2 regions of the Thalassolituus sp. UBA675 genome follow, and region 1 is predicted to be linked to the other one. Evidence: predicted binding sites of a transcription regulator. Region 1 holds the regulator's gene; the other holds the start of a gene.

The links. The regulator LexA, encoded in region 1, represses DNA repair genes until DNA is damaged. The targets are predictions, from matches to a motif close to TACTGTNTANNTANACAGTA.
Region 2: the regulator LexA is predicted to act here: its motif matches at 5,780-5,799, upstream of dinB (DNA polymerase IV).

Annotation. Positions count from the first base shown of each region.
Region 1 covers NZ_DBNJ01000026.1:237,553-244,484, forward strand. Annotated here, with positions in the region: gene htpG (molecular chaperone HtpG) at 1-816, shown strand, start outside; gene B3007_RS11795 (YfaZ family outer membrane protein) at 1,012-1,590, shown strand; gene B3007_RS11800 (DUF6586 family protein) at 1,590-2,054, shown strand; gene B3007_RS11805 (hypothetical protein) at 2,128-2,379, shown strand; gene B3007_RS11810 (hypothetical protein) at 2,515-2,787, shown strand; gene B3007_RS11815 (cell division inhibitor SulA) at 2,826-3,251, opposite strand; gene lexA (transcriptional repressor LexA) at 3,302-3,901, opposite strand; gene B3007_RS11825 (TetR/AcrR family transcriptional regulator) at 4,084-4,725, shown strand; gene B3007_RS11830 (L,D-transpeptidase) at 4,741-5,259, shown strand; gene nagZ (beta-N-acetylhexosaminidase) at 5,267-6,355, shown strand; gene B3007_RS11840 (S-methyl-5'-thioinosine phosphorylase) at 6,352-6,932, shown strand, end outside.
Region 2 covers NZ_DBNJ01000013.1:48,332-55,263, forward strand. Annotated here, with positions in the region: gene B3007_RS06790 (glycosyltransferase family 4 protein) at 1-493, shown strand, start outside; gene B3007_RS06795 (phosphatase PAP2 family protein) at 429-1,013, shown strand; gene B3007_RS06800 (hypothetical protein) at 1,034-2,299, opposite strand; gene B3007_RS06805 (methanobactin export MATE transporter MbnM) at 2,339-3,493, opposite strand; gene B3007_RS06810 (MbnP family copper-binding protein) at 3,526-4,569, opposite strand; gene dinB (DNA polymerase IV) at 4,688-5,731, opposite strand; gene B3007_RS06820 (IS110 family transposase) at 6,152-6,932, shown strand, end outside.

The DNA of each region.
Region 1 (6,932 bases):
GATACACTCGAAAAAATGTCGAAAAAAGACGCTGAGAAGTACCAGACCTTCTGGAATCAGTTCGGTGAAGTTCTGAAAGAAGGCCCAGCTGAAGATTTCGCCAACCGTGAAAAAGTGGCAGGTCTTTTCCGCTTCGCGACTACTCAGAGCGAAGGCACGGAGCAGACCGTTTCTCTTGCTGACTACATTGCTCGCATGCGCGAAGGTCAGAAGAAAATTTACTACATCACTGGCGAAAATCACGACGCTGTTGCAGCCAGCCCGCACCTCGAATACTTCCGTAAAAAAGGTATTGAGGTACTGCTGCTGACAGATCGCGTTGATGAGTGGATGGTCGGCCACCTGAGTGACTTTGATGGCAAAGCATTCCAGGATGTTACCAAGGGCGAGCTGGATCTTGATGAGCTGGCTGACGAGTCCGAAAAGGAAGAGCAGAAGCAACTCGAAGAGTCGCACAAAGCACTCATTGAGCGTCTGGAAGCAGCGCTGAAAGACGACGTTAAAGAAGTCCGTGTCAGCTCGCGCTTGTCAGATTCTCCCGCATGCCTCGTGGTTGGCCAGTACGACATGGGTGGTCATATGCGTCGCCTGATGGAAGCTGCTGGTCAGAAGGTGCCAGAGCCTGAAGTTGCACTCGAAGTGAACCCGTCACATCCATTGATTGAGCGCCTTGATCAGGAAGCGGACGAAGATCGCTTCGCCGAACTGGCACAGGTCATTCACGCGCAGGCCCAGCTTGCAGAGGGCAGTCAACTGAAGCAACCCGCTCAGTACGTTACCCGCCTGAACAAGCTGCTGCTTGATCTGATGAAGTAAGCCTTGCCTTAACAAAATGCTCATGCGCTTCTGGTGTGTGAGCATTTTTCCTGACACTCCCGTACACTCCTCAACACCTAGGTCACCATGCCTGTCTCTGGCGTACTTTTCCCAACGACAGACACGCTGGTATCATAGACCGATAAGAATTCTATTACTGAACATCTATTACTAAAAACAGGACGCCGTACCACGATGAACACACTTACGTTGGCCCGTCGCATTTCTCTGGCTGCTATAGCGTCAGTCGCTGCAATTTCTACTTCTGCGATGGCTGGGGGATCTTTAGATATCAGCCTGGCGGACACTACTGCTCGCGTTGGCTGGGATGCCACCCGCATGGATACCGGTATGCACCTGAACCTGGCGGCTCTGCACGAGAGTGACCAGGGCGACATCATCTCGGGGGGCGTTCATGTGGTGGATGTCCGTAATCCGAATTCAGACCTGTATATCGGTGTTGGCGCCAATGCTTACGGCATATTCACTGATGACAATGACGGAGCCGCCATTGGTGTAGGCGGCTTTGCCCGTTACAACTTCCCGTTCAACCGTAACTTTGGTGTGAGTGGTCATGTGTACTACGCGCCGCCGGTTGTGTCATTCAGTGACGTGAATAACTTTGTCGATGCAGATCTGCGTCTGCACTTTAATATTCTGCCGACGGCCCACCTTTACACAGGCTTCCGCATGACCTCGGTTTCTTTTGATGATCAGAGCGGTCGTCATAAGATCGGCGATGGTCTGCACCTCGGCCTGAAGCTGAACTTCTGATGAGTCAGTGGCTGAGCTTCACCAACCAGAAACTCTATCAGGCACGATTGCTGTTGGAGCAGGCGCGTCGCGAAACCGGTAACCCGGCACTTGCTGAAGGGCTTGAGACCTCAGGCCTGTACCTTATGCAGGATGCCTTTATTTCGTATCTGAATGAGCTGGCGACGCTTGCTACTTACCGCGGCGAAGTCAGTTCATTTTCAGATCTTCTGAACAAGACACCTCTGGTGACCGGTGAAATGACCGAGATTCGGATTCTGGCCGAGGACCCTTACTCATGGTTGAGTGCATTTCTGCGTGAGGCAGAAACGCGTTGGCGTCCGGGCCCGGCTGGAAACCCGCAGGCAGCGGGTGCGGTCAACGTCATTGCCGTTGCACAGAGCGATGACATACAGCCACAGTCCTGGTGGCAGCATCTGTCTGACCTGATCGATAGTCAGCGTGAGAATCGGCAGGAAAGCTGATTCTCCCAGTGACTCTCGTATAAAGCGTCACCCCCCTGTGTTATCATCCGCGCTCAGAAACGAAGAGGCACTTATGGCTGGTTTTTTCGAAATTGTAGAGTTATCCAATGGTGACATTGCCCTGCGTCGTGCCGACGAACAGGACAGCGATGCGCTGGTTCGTATCTGTTTCTCTGAAGATGCGAAAGCAAGTCTCCAGGAGCACCATATGGATGTGGCCAGAGTAATGCTCGAGGCTGGCGTGCGCCTCGTGGGCGATCTGTCTGGGATGGAAGTCGAGAGTGACGACTTTGAGGTGCCGCAGAGCAGTCAGCACCTGCATTGATTTGTCCCTGGCAGACAAATTCATAAAAAAATCCGGTATCGGGCAACTGATACCGGATTTTTTTTTGAATTTCAGTATCCTAACTAAAGCCCTGTTAACGGGTGTACTTGTGAAAATTGACTTCTGAGGATGAGAATGAAAAAGCTAGTAGCACTCTCGACTGTAGTACTTTCCGCTTCACTGATCACCGCGTGCAGCGATGAGCCAGAAAGTTCTGAACTCGTTCAGGCATACACTGAAGCCCGTGAGCAGACGCGCACCGCGCTCGAAGAAACAAAAGATGCCATTAAAGCGATGGAGAACAACCAGGACGCGCTGGAAAAAGCCCTTGAGCGACTGGATCGTGTTGTTGAGTTGCACGAAAAAGGTGCCGTTGTGCACGTTCCTGCCGCTACTACTGCTCAGTAATTCGGGCGGATCAACTACCAGCTCCGGCTGGTAGTGTCTTATTCTCCACGCACAATGAACAGGTGTGATCCGTTTTCTTCTGCGACACGGCGTAGCAGTTGACGGGTATCTGCCGCGAGTTCGCCTGACCACTCAACAATCAAATGGCTTTTACCTGATCTCAGCGCCTTGATACACAAGTCAAACTGAGTAGCGACTTGAGTATTCAGGTGAAGTACCGGAGAGTCGCTGATGCCCGCTTTTGCCAGCCATTGTTTGTTCAGATTCTGGCTTGGGCTCAGCCACATCAACCAACGTTTCTGGTCGCTGCACAGAGCCAGCACAGGCAACAGCTGGAAGGGTTGTAATGCACTGCCTTCAGACACAATGACTTCCGTCATACTGCCTTTAGGCACGCTTCTGACGGGTGCCGCAGAGCTGAGTGGTGCTGCTTCTGGACATACTTCGAAAGATAACTGACGCATAACAATCTCTCCTGTCGTGTACCGTTTACCTGTTACTCTGGTCGGTCGCGTTACTGGCGACGAATAACACCTACGTATTTACCTTCAATCGCAAATTCCTGCTCTTTCAGGTTGACCTCAATCGGGGCGTAATTTTCGTTCTCAGCAAACAGAGTTACCTGATTGCGGCTCTTGTGGTATCGCTTAACGGTTACTTCTTCACCGACGCGGGCAACCACGATGTCACCATTGCGTGCGGTCTCTGCTTTATGCACTGCGATGTAATCGCCATCCATGATGCCGATGTCGATCATGCTGTCGCCATGCACCTCGAGCAGGAAGTTCGCTTCCGGCTTAAAGAACGACGGCGGAATTTCGCAGTAATCTTCAATATGCTCCTGAGCCAGGATAGGTTCACCGGCTGCAACGCGACCGATTACCGGCAGCCCCGGAGAGTCTTCACCTACGATGCGAATGCCACGGCTGGCACCTGGCATCATCTCAATGGCACCTTTTCGTGCCAGTGCTTTCAGGTGTTCTTCTGCTGCATTCGGTGAGCGGAAGCCAAGTTCTGCGGCAATTTCTGCTCTCGTCGGCGGGTAGCCTGTTTCGTCAATGGCTGAGCGAATCAGGTCAAGAACTTCCTGCTGGCGAGCCGTGAGCTTTTCCATGACATTTATCCAGTCTGTTGATTTATACAGTGTGTGTAAATATATACAGTACCTTTTACTGTGTAAATACCCAGTGCCGTCTAATTTTAGATCTGACGGAATTTTCCCCGAATTGCTGCAATTGTTGCGTGTTAAGTGTTTTAAACGTATGTTTGAAACACTTGTTAGTTGGATAAGGCACTATGGCGCAGAAAGATACCGCGCGCAGCATTCTCGATGCTGCAGAAGAGTTGTTTTCAGAACGGGGTTTCGCGGAGACTTCGTTGCGTAATATTACGACTAAGGCTGATGTGAATCTGGCTGCCGTGAATTATCACTTTGGCTCTAAAAAGTCTCTGATACAGGCTGTATTTGCCCGCTTTCTGACGCCCTTTGTCGCTGAACTCGATAAGGCGCTCAATACCTGCGATGCAGAGCAGGGCGAACAACCTGCTGACCTGATGTCTTTATTGCGGCTCTTATCTGACACCGCATTACGTTCGGGGGCAGACCGGCCTGAACGTCTGCGTATCTTTATGCGTTTATTGGGGCTTGCCTACAGTCAGGGTCAGGGCCATGTACGTCGTTTTCTGCGCGTGGAGTATGGTCATGTATTTCGCCGCTATTCGGATCTTCTTACCCGGGCGACGCCGGAGCTCTCCGACGAAGACCGCTTCTGGCGGGTTCATTTCATGCTGGGTGCGACTATGTTCACACTGAACGGGGTTGATTCTCTGACCGCGATGGCGGAGCATGATTTCGGTAAACCCACCGCCACGCCGGATGTTATCGATCAGTTGCTGCCGTTCCTCGCCAGCGGGCTGAAGTCACCTGCGGGTAACTAAGGAACGCGTCAGTAGATGTCAGATCTTCCGTTTATTGAGATCTCAGTCGAGGATCAACTCTTGCGGCTGACTGAGCGCGATGGCATTACTGAATATTCAGTGTCAACGGCATTGAATGGCATAGGTGAAGAAGAAGGCAGCGGCTGCACGCCGAGAGGCTGGCATCGTATCTGTGCTGTTATTGGCCGTGATCAGCCGGAAAACGCCGTATTCCGTGGGCGTCGTCCAACGGGTGAAATCTATTCTTCAGAGCTTTCCGAAGAGCATCCGGACCGGGACTGGATACTTTCCCGCATCCTCTGGTTACAGGGCCTGGAGAGTGGGCTCAACCGCTTTGGCAACGTCGACTCCCAGCGTCGTTTTATCTATATCCACGGCACACCGGATACTGAACCTATGGGGAAACCCTTGTCTCATGGTTGTATTCGCATGCGTAACAGCGATGTGATTGACCTTGCTGAACGGATTCAGGCCGGTACCCGGGTGTGGATTCAGGCGGCAAGTTTTCAGCGAATTTCCTGCATCAATTTGTGAGATGACGATGACCGAGTCTTCAGTTTCTTCCACTGATTCATACGCTGTGTCGGATGCGTTAGCACAGGCCGTCGGCGTGATTACCGATATTGAAGGAACGGCGTTGACGGATGAGGATCGTGATTTCTTAACTCAGCCTGAAATCGCCGGGCTTATTTTTTTCGCGCGCAATTACGAATCTCCTCAGCAGCTGAAAGCTCTGACGGGAGAATTAAACGCGTTGAGACCCGACCTCCTGCTCACCGTAGATCAGGAAGGTGGTCGTGTGCAGCGCTTTCGCTCCGGCTTTACGCTGTTTGAGCCGATGATGCGCTATGAAGCCATTTTTGTGGAATCACCTGAAAAAGCGCTTGAGCTCGCCCGTTTGGGTGGCCAACTTCTGGCTACTGAGTTAATCGCGCATGGTGTTGATCTGACGTTTGCCCCGGTTCTGGATATTGAGCGAGATCTTTCTCGGGTGATTGGTGATCGTGCCTTTGGTCACAGCGCAGACACGGTGACGTCATTGGCCAGAGCCTGGTGCGAAGGACTTTCTTCTGCGGGCATGATGTCCGTTGGTAAACACTTTCCGGGGCATGGTGCCGTTGAAGCGGACTCACATCTGGAGTTACCGGTCGACCCGCGCGATGCCGAAGCCTTAGAAGCCGAGTCGGTACCTTTTAAAACGCTGATCAGCGAAGGCGTGATACAGGGCATTATGCCTGCTCACGTCGTCTATCCTGCCATTGATGCAAACCATACCGCCGGTTTTTCTTCTGTCTGGTTGCAGGATATTCTGCGTAAGCAGCTCGGCTTCAGCGGCATCATTTTCAGCGATGACCTGTCCATGGAAGGCGCTGCCAGTGGCGGCGACTTTTATCAGCGGTCGATCGCTGCGGCTCAGGCGGGAGCCAACGCACTGGTGGTCTGCAATAACCGACAGGCCGCCAAAGATGTCGTCAGTGCCGTTGCCGATTTGTACCGTGCAGGCACTGGCGCTTTAAAGCTTGAATCACTAAAACCCGATAGCAAGGCTAATGCCCTTGATGAAAAGGGCATGGCCGAGGCCCGTAAAATACTGGTCTCGTATCAACTGATCAGAGACGACAACCTGTGAGTGCAACTTCTCGTAAAATCGCTGTTATTGGCGGCACCGGCTTAACCGAGCTTGATGGGCCGGAGATCAGCCAGACATTGGCTGTAACGACTGACCTTGGACAGCCGTCTTCACCGCTGTCAGTCGGGCGCTGGCGAGAGCAGGAGGTCGTGTTTCTTGCGCGGCATGGGCATCCTCACAAAGTCCCTCCTCATAAGATTAACTACCGCGCAAACCTGCTGGCATTAGAGGCACAGGGTGTTACTCATATCATTGCTGTGAATGCTGTGGGTGGCATTCACCCGGACATGGGTTCAGGCAAAATTGTGATTCCTCATCAGGTGGTTGATTACACCTGGGGCCGCGAAAGTACTTTTTTTGATGGTGAGTACCGTCCGCTTGAGCATATTGATCTCACGCATCCGTACGATGAGACGTTGCGCCAGGCGCTTGTTAAAGCGTCATCAGAATGTTCAGTCGACGCGCTTGATTTCGGGGTCTATGCGGCGACACAGGGGCCAAGATTAGAAACTATCGCTGAGATTAATCGTCTCGATAAAGACGGTTGTGATCTGGTCGGTATGACGGGCATGCCTGA
Region 2 (6,932 bases), on a different contig from region 1:
GGTACTGGTCGGCGATGGCCCAGAGTTAGAGAGCATTCGTCAGCGCCACCCAGAAATTATCTGTGCAGGCATCCGCCGCGGAGAAGAACTCTCCCGCTATTACGCCAGTGGCGATATTTTCCTGTTTCCTAGCCTGACCGACACCTTTGGCAACGTCGTCACCGAAGCACTCGCCAGCCAGCTTGGCGTCGTGAGCTTCGATTACGCCGCCGCCCACGAGCATACAAAGGACGAAGACAGCGCAATGCTGGCTCCGTTTGGCGATGAACAGGCATTTATCCGCGCCGCCTTATCGCTCAGTGAGCGTCCGAACCTGCTCAAACATATTCGTAAAAACGCCCGTGATATTGCTCAAGGCATTTCATGGGACAGCATTATCAATGAGTTTCTGCAGCAACTGGCTGCAGCTCAGACAGAGGTAACATCGAATGGACATTCTCAAGCAACGCGAAGCAAGAGCCGAGTTTCTGTTCCGCAGAGCGGATCACTTTGAACTGAGTCTCTGCCAGCGCCTCAATCGAATGGGGCACATGCGCGCAATCCGCCTGTTTTTTAAAGGCGTCAGCCGCCTTGGCGATGGTGTGTTCTGGTATTCACTGGCGTTAGCGCTGCCACTACTTGCGGGCATGGAAGGTCTGGCGAAACTAGGCCATATCACAGTCGCTGGGCTGGTGTGCATTCTGGTCTACAGTCAGCTCAAAAATCGCCTGGTTCGTAAGCGCCCGTTTATTTCATTTCCGGACATTCACGCACACACAGCGCCGCTGGATAAATACAGCTTTCCATCTGGCCATACCATGAATGCTGTGAATTTTGCGGTACTGTTTACCTGGGCGTATCCGCCGCTGGCTTATATCGTTGTGCCTTTCGCGTTTCTAGTGGCTCTGTCACGCGTCATCCTTGGCATGCACTACCCAACCGACGTTGCCGTCGGAGCTGCGTTAGGGATTATCCTCAGCTGGACATCACTGCTGCTGTTTCCGCTGGGAATGTTTGCAGACCTGATGGGTTAAGCTGCTTTAAGGCATGCCGCTTAATGACCGGCATGCCCTGACAATAAACTCCCCTGCCACACCACCCCCACCGCAAAGCGGTCCTGCTCTTCAGGCAACGTCTGATCTGAAGTGTATTCAGCCCTGAACTCGATCTGAGGGCGCCACTGATACAGCCACGACAGTGAAAAACGTTCAGGGGTGTGGCCATCTTCACTGAGCAGGCCAGCGCCTTCGCCTAAGGTGGCAGCGGCGGCACCCGTCAGGGTGTTATCCGCGACCAGTCGCTCCGCACGCAACGACACCGTATGGTTGTGCAAAGTAAGATAGGGCTGCAACCAAACCGCATACTGGTCTGCGACAATATCGGCTTCGCGACTTCCTGAATCGTGCAGCATACCCTCCATGTTCAACTGCGCCCAGGCGCCTTTTATGCCAACACGAGCAGATTCTCCAACGCCGACACTGGCCCCTGCATGAACGCCCGTCAGATCGAGATCACCGGTATAACGAACATCCGGAAATTGCACCGCCTGCTCACCCGGCGCCGCCACCGGTGTATGTTGATGCCCACCACCGTAACGGTGGTCTGCCCGCGAATTGGCCTGCGCCCGGTAATGCCAGGCGCCGATATTGGCATAGACAGAACCAACAGAAAACGAGTAGCGCGCAAAGGCATCCCACGCGCCGCCATCAGTACCATCAGTTGCAGGGAAGGCTTTTCCCTGCCAGATCTCTGCTCCAGCAGACCAGCCAGCCGTTTCGTGCAGCCAGATACGTATTCCCTGATCGTGAAAATGACGGCCAAAAAATACATCGGCAATTAACGAAGGTTCAGTAAATTTCGACGTCGACCTGTGCGCCAGCAGTTCTGGCGAAAATGCTGCCGACATCCGCCCAACTTCAACAACCCAGGGCCCTTTCACATCGCAGCAGACGAATCCAATACTTGCGTGTTCGATACCCACACTCTGATGGCCATCGCTGCCGTCGTGTGTACTGACACCCAGCTTAACGAAGGTATTCTCGTCGAGGCGTTTCGCTGTCATCACAGATACTTCATCCAGACTGACACCCTGTGATACTGGCCATGCATCGCCGCCCATAAAGGCGCCCGGAATTTGCCAGAACTCATACTGATCGACCGGTGACGCAGAACGCCATGTCGTCATCACCGTGCCATGCACCTGCGTGGGCTCGCCCTCCGCTGGAATGTAATGGGCATATACCTGAGACGGTAAAGCCAACACGAGAGACATCCCCGCCGCACTGGCCAGACGCTTAGCAGGAGTCTTGGTTATTTTCATACAATAAATTTCCAGCGAATCATTAAAATTATCTGGCGCTTAATCAGCACGCCACGGATTGGAAAATCGAGGATCTGTGAGAAAGGCGTCGTCGGTCAGAGATTCAAGAAATGCCACCAGATCGCTGACCTCTGCATCAGTAATCTGGAACGATACCAACACACCATCTTTGTACGGGCTGATACGTCCATCACCCGCATTCTCACCTGAGGCAATCACCCGGCCGCCTGCGGCATAATTGCGGATAACGTCTTCCAGCGTCGCCACTGACCCATCGTGATTATAAGGTGCAGTGACGGCGACATTTCGCAAGGATGGCGTACGGAACTGCCCCATATGATCCGGATTACCTGTGACTTCGTGGCGCCCGGTATTCGGGTCTGGGTAAGCGCCCATACCATCAATGTTATAGAGGCCGGTGTTATGAAAAAGCGGTTCGAGGAAAGTGACACCACGGTCTATGGTGGCATCACTGAAGTTATAGCCATCGTGGCAATGAAAACACTCAAGACGCTCGCTATTAAACAGGGCTTCGCCGCGCTTCGCAGATTCGCTCATTTCGCCGCGATCAAATGCGCTGTCGAACGACGTCATCCCGCGTACAAATGACGCAATGGCTTTGACAGAATTATCCCAGGCCAGCTCACCCAGTAACGGCTCCTCCTGCTCAGGAAAGGCTGCGGCATACAAACGCAGGTAGGTTTCGTCTGCCTGAATCGACATCAGAATCTGTTCGAAATTACTCTCGTTAATGCCATGCTCAATGGGCGATTCGCCAAACAACGGCAGCATGACCTGCTGCTCGATTGTGGCCAGAGCTGGGTTGCCCCACGTCAGATTATTAAAGTACGCCGCGTTGGTCAGCGACTGGCTGTTGCGCGGATGCACCTCGCCAGTCGCACCCAGCGGGTGCTGTACACCATCGCTGAACGCACGCGCTTGCTCGTGACAACTGGAGCAACTGATTTCACCATTAACCGATAAACGCGCATCGTAAAAAAGATGACGCCCGAGCTGGAATTTTTCTTCCGTCATCGGGTTATCGTCGGGCTCGTAAGGGAGCGGAACAGACGCTGGTACGCGCCAGTCAAACGCCGATTCACGCGCACCGGCATCATCGACGAATGTCTGGCTCTCTGTCTGGCAACCACTCAGAAACAGAGCGGCTGAAACAAGAGCGAATAACCTGGTCACGTTAATTCTGAACACAGCAAACACAGATCTGATCACTCAGCGGATTCTTTCTCACGTACGGAAAATACCGATTGTTCAGACTCTGCATTTTCACCCGTTCCCAAATCCAGGCCCAAGCCCAGATTAGCGAATACAGCCTCACACTCAGGGTCGGTCGTGCCCGACATACACCCCGGTGCACCACCCTCGTCCTGTGCCACACTGACGCCACTCACCAGCGCCGCGTAATCGATCACGATCTCAGCCTGCTCGACATCAATAGCACCAAGCTCAATCGTGATTTCAGGGCGGTTAGGATTTTCACAGGTTTCTGGCTCGGTGCCCGACTCCAGATCGGATACCGACACTGGGCAACCCGTGCTACCCAGGTGCATATTCCAACGATTGCCTGTGCGTTCGCCGTCTTGCGGGTCAGTCCAACCACCGACTGGAGCCACATCAATGCCCGTGAACTTATATCCGCCCTGCCAGTTCCAGCCCGCGCCAGATGCCCGCCCAGGATTACGCAAAGGCTCATCGGCCGCTGCCTGATCCTTGTGGTTCAGATCAAAGGGTACCCCCAAGGTGAAACGAATGGCCGCGACCGTTACGCCCTCTTCGACTGTTGCGGTGACTTGCACACCATCATTAAAGTTCGGGTTAACATCGGCCTCTGCTTCGCACCCGAGAGTGTCACGAAAATCGAGTTGAGCTACCCGGCTGTTCTGTGACGGACTGGTTTCAGAAGCATCACTCTCACCTGAAGCGGTTGTCGATACATCATCAAGGCTCAGTTCAATCTCAGCGCCTGTGTCTGTCACCAACTTAAAATCGTGAACATAAAAACGGAAATCAACAAAACTGACGGTCGACGCATCGCTACCCACATTCAGATAATCTTCACCGCAAACAACATCAGCATCGCCCACCACGGCCGCAAACGGGATAGTCGCGGCAATCTCACGAGGGCCTACAATTTCAGTCGACGAGCTGCTGTCACCACCACATGCGGTCAAAAGCGCGGAAGAAGAGAGCACGGCTGAAGCAATCAGCGCAGTCGAAAAAAAAGACGTCGGAGCAGTAAATAAGGGGCGCACAGTGTCATCCTGTCGGTAGGTTGCAAGTGCGACGAATTATAGAGATGGTGCCGGGATTGAGAATGCGACAGGTTGTCGCAGTTGGGCAGAGCCAGCTCTCAGGGGGGGTTATAAGAGCTCAGAACAGATTCAGCTGCTTTTCACTGATCTGAGGAAAGCGCCCACCAATACCTAACAGGCGTACAGGCTTGTCTTCCCGTTTCAGAGCCTGAAGCAATAACCGCTGAAAACCCTCGGGCGTCGCCGATTCCTGAATATCGGCCATGGTGGTCTGAGTGAAATCAGCGAACTTCACTTTTACGAAAGGCGCCAGCGCTTCTGGCTTCCAGGGGGTTCGGCTTACCCTCTCCTGCCACTTCTCGTATAGAGCCGAGACCTCAGCCACGCACTCTTCATGGCGGGTCTTATCCTGAGCATAGGTACGCTCGACACTGACGGACTTGCGCTCACGATCCATACTCAACGGTCGGTTATCCTGTCCCCGACAACGCTGATATAAATGGACACCTGAGCGGCCAAAACGACGTACCAGTTCATTGAGATCCCAGCTTCGGGCGTCGTCGCAGGTTTCGATACCCAATACCTTTAAGCGCGCCTGAAACGCCGGGCCAATACCGGGAATACGGCCAACAGGTAACGCCTTCACGAATTCATCCACTTCTTGAGGCGGAATCATCTTCTGGCCATCGGGCTTATTCCAGTCACTCGCGACCTTCGCCAGAAACTTATTCGGTGCACCGCCCACCGACACACTGATACCTAACTCGTGCCTGACGCGCTCACGAATCTCAGCCGCTACCTGACTCGCCTGCTGATCCGGGTCTAACTCAAGATACGCCTCATCAACCGATACCTGCTCAAGCAAGGGTGAATAATCACGCAGGATATTCATCACCTGAGCAGAGACCTCACGGTACAGCTCCATACGACCACGCAACAACACCAGATCAGGGCAAAGACGACGCGCCGTCGCCGTCGCCATCGCCGAGCGAACCCCAAATACCCGAGCCGGATAATTACAGGTCGCGATAACACCGCGCCGGTCAGATTCACCACCAATCGCAATCGGCACATCACGCAGATGCGGCTGCTCACGCATCTCAACCGCCGCGAAAAAGCAGTCACAGTCGATATGCAATACCTTACGGCCAGGCTCACTCATGGGTACGTCACTCCTGCCCCAAACGACGGGCAAATGCTCATGACGAAATACTGTATACATAAACAGTATTCTTGGCAACACCGGTAAATTCAGTGCTCATTTGCAAGATCAGAACAAAACGAGCATACACACTATGAAACCTATCAATAAGAAACACCCCATTGAAATCAGTTAGTTGCAAATTCTGTAGGGGTGATAGTGTGCGGAATGTAAAGCCTATGAAGGCGTGTAAACGCGCATGCTCACTTTCACACTGGCAAAAGGCGTCGCCTCAGGCACTTTTCATAGTGGTGACAGGGGGTTATGCTCGAAACATCGAAAGGAAGCGGAGCGTCAAAACGCGCACGCTCACAAATAAACTAATGAAATGGACACCCCTCCCTTACACTGAAACTTCAGTTTCTTCGCGGGAGATGGTTTATGGAACGGCTAACAGTGATAGGAATCGACCTGGCAAAATCGGTGATTCAGATCCATGGCAGTGATAGCAGAGGAAAATGCTTAATTCGTAAAAAGCTTCGACGTAATCAGTTGTTACCATTTCTGGGTAAGTTACCTCGTTGCTTAATCGGGATGGAAGCTTGTGGCGGTTCTCATTACTGGGCTAGAGAAATAAAGCAGCTTGGCCATGATGTGAAATTAATACCGCCGCAATTTGTGAAGCCTTACGTAAAAACGAATAAAACTGACGTTGCGGATGCAGAAGCAATCTGTGAGGCGGTTGATCGGCCAACAATGAGGTTTGTGCCAATAAAAGGTCCAGAGCAACAAGCAGTACTGCTTTTGCATCGAGAGCGGGAAGGGTTGATAAAGGAGCGGACGGCAGTAATTAATCGCATACGCTCATCCTTTTCCGAATTTGGAGTGGCGATTCCTGCAGGACCGAAGCGGTTGAGGCAATGGTTGTCAGATTCATATGGAGATGTTGAAAATGACTTGCCATCAACACTTAATCGCCTGATGCTTCGGATGATCGATCGGTTAAATTATATTGAATCGGAGATCGGTGATCTTGATAAGGAAATCAATGATCAAAATAAGTCTGATGAACGCTGTAAACGATTAATTGAAGTTCCTGGTGTTGGTCGGTTGGCAGCTTCGGCGATAGTAGCAAGCGTCGGTGATGCGAAAGAATTTCGATCAGGGCGAGAATTCGCAGCTTGGTTGGGGCTGGTCCCCAGACAATATTCAAGTGGCGGGA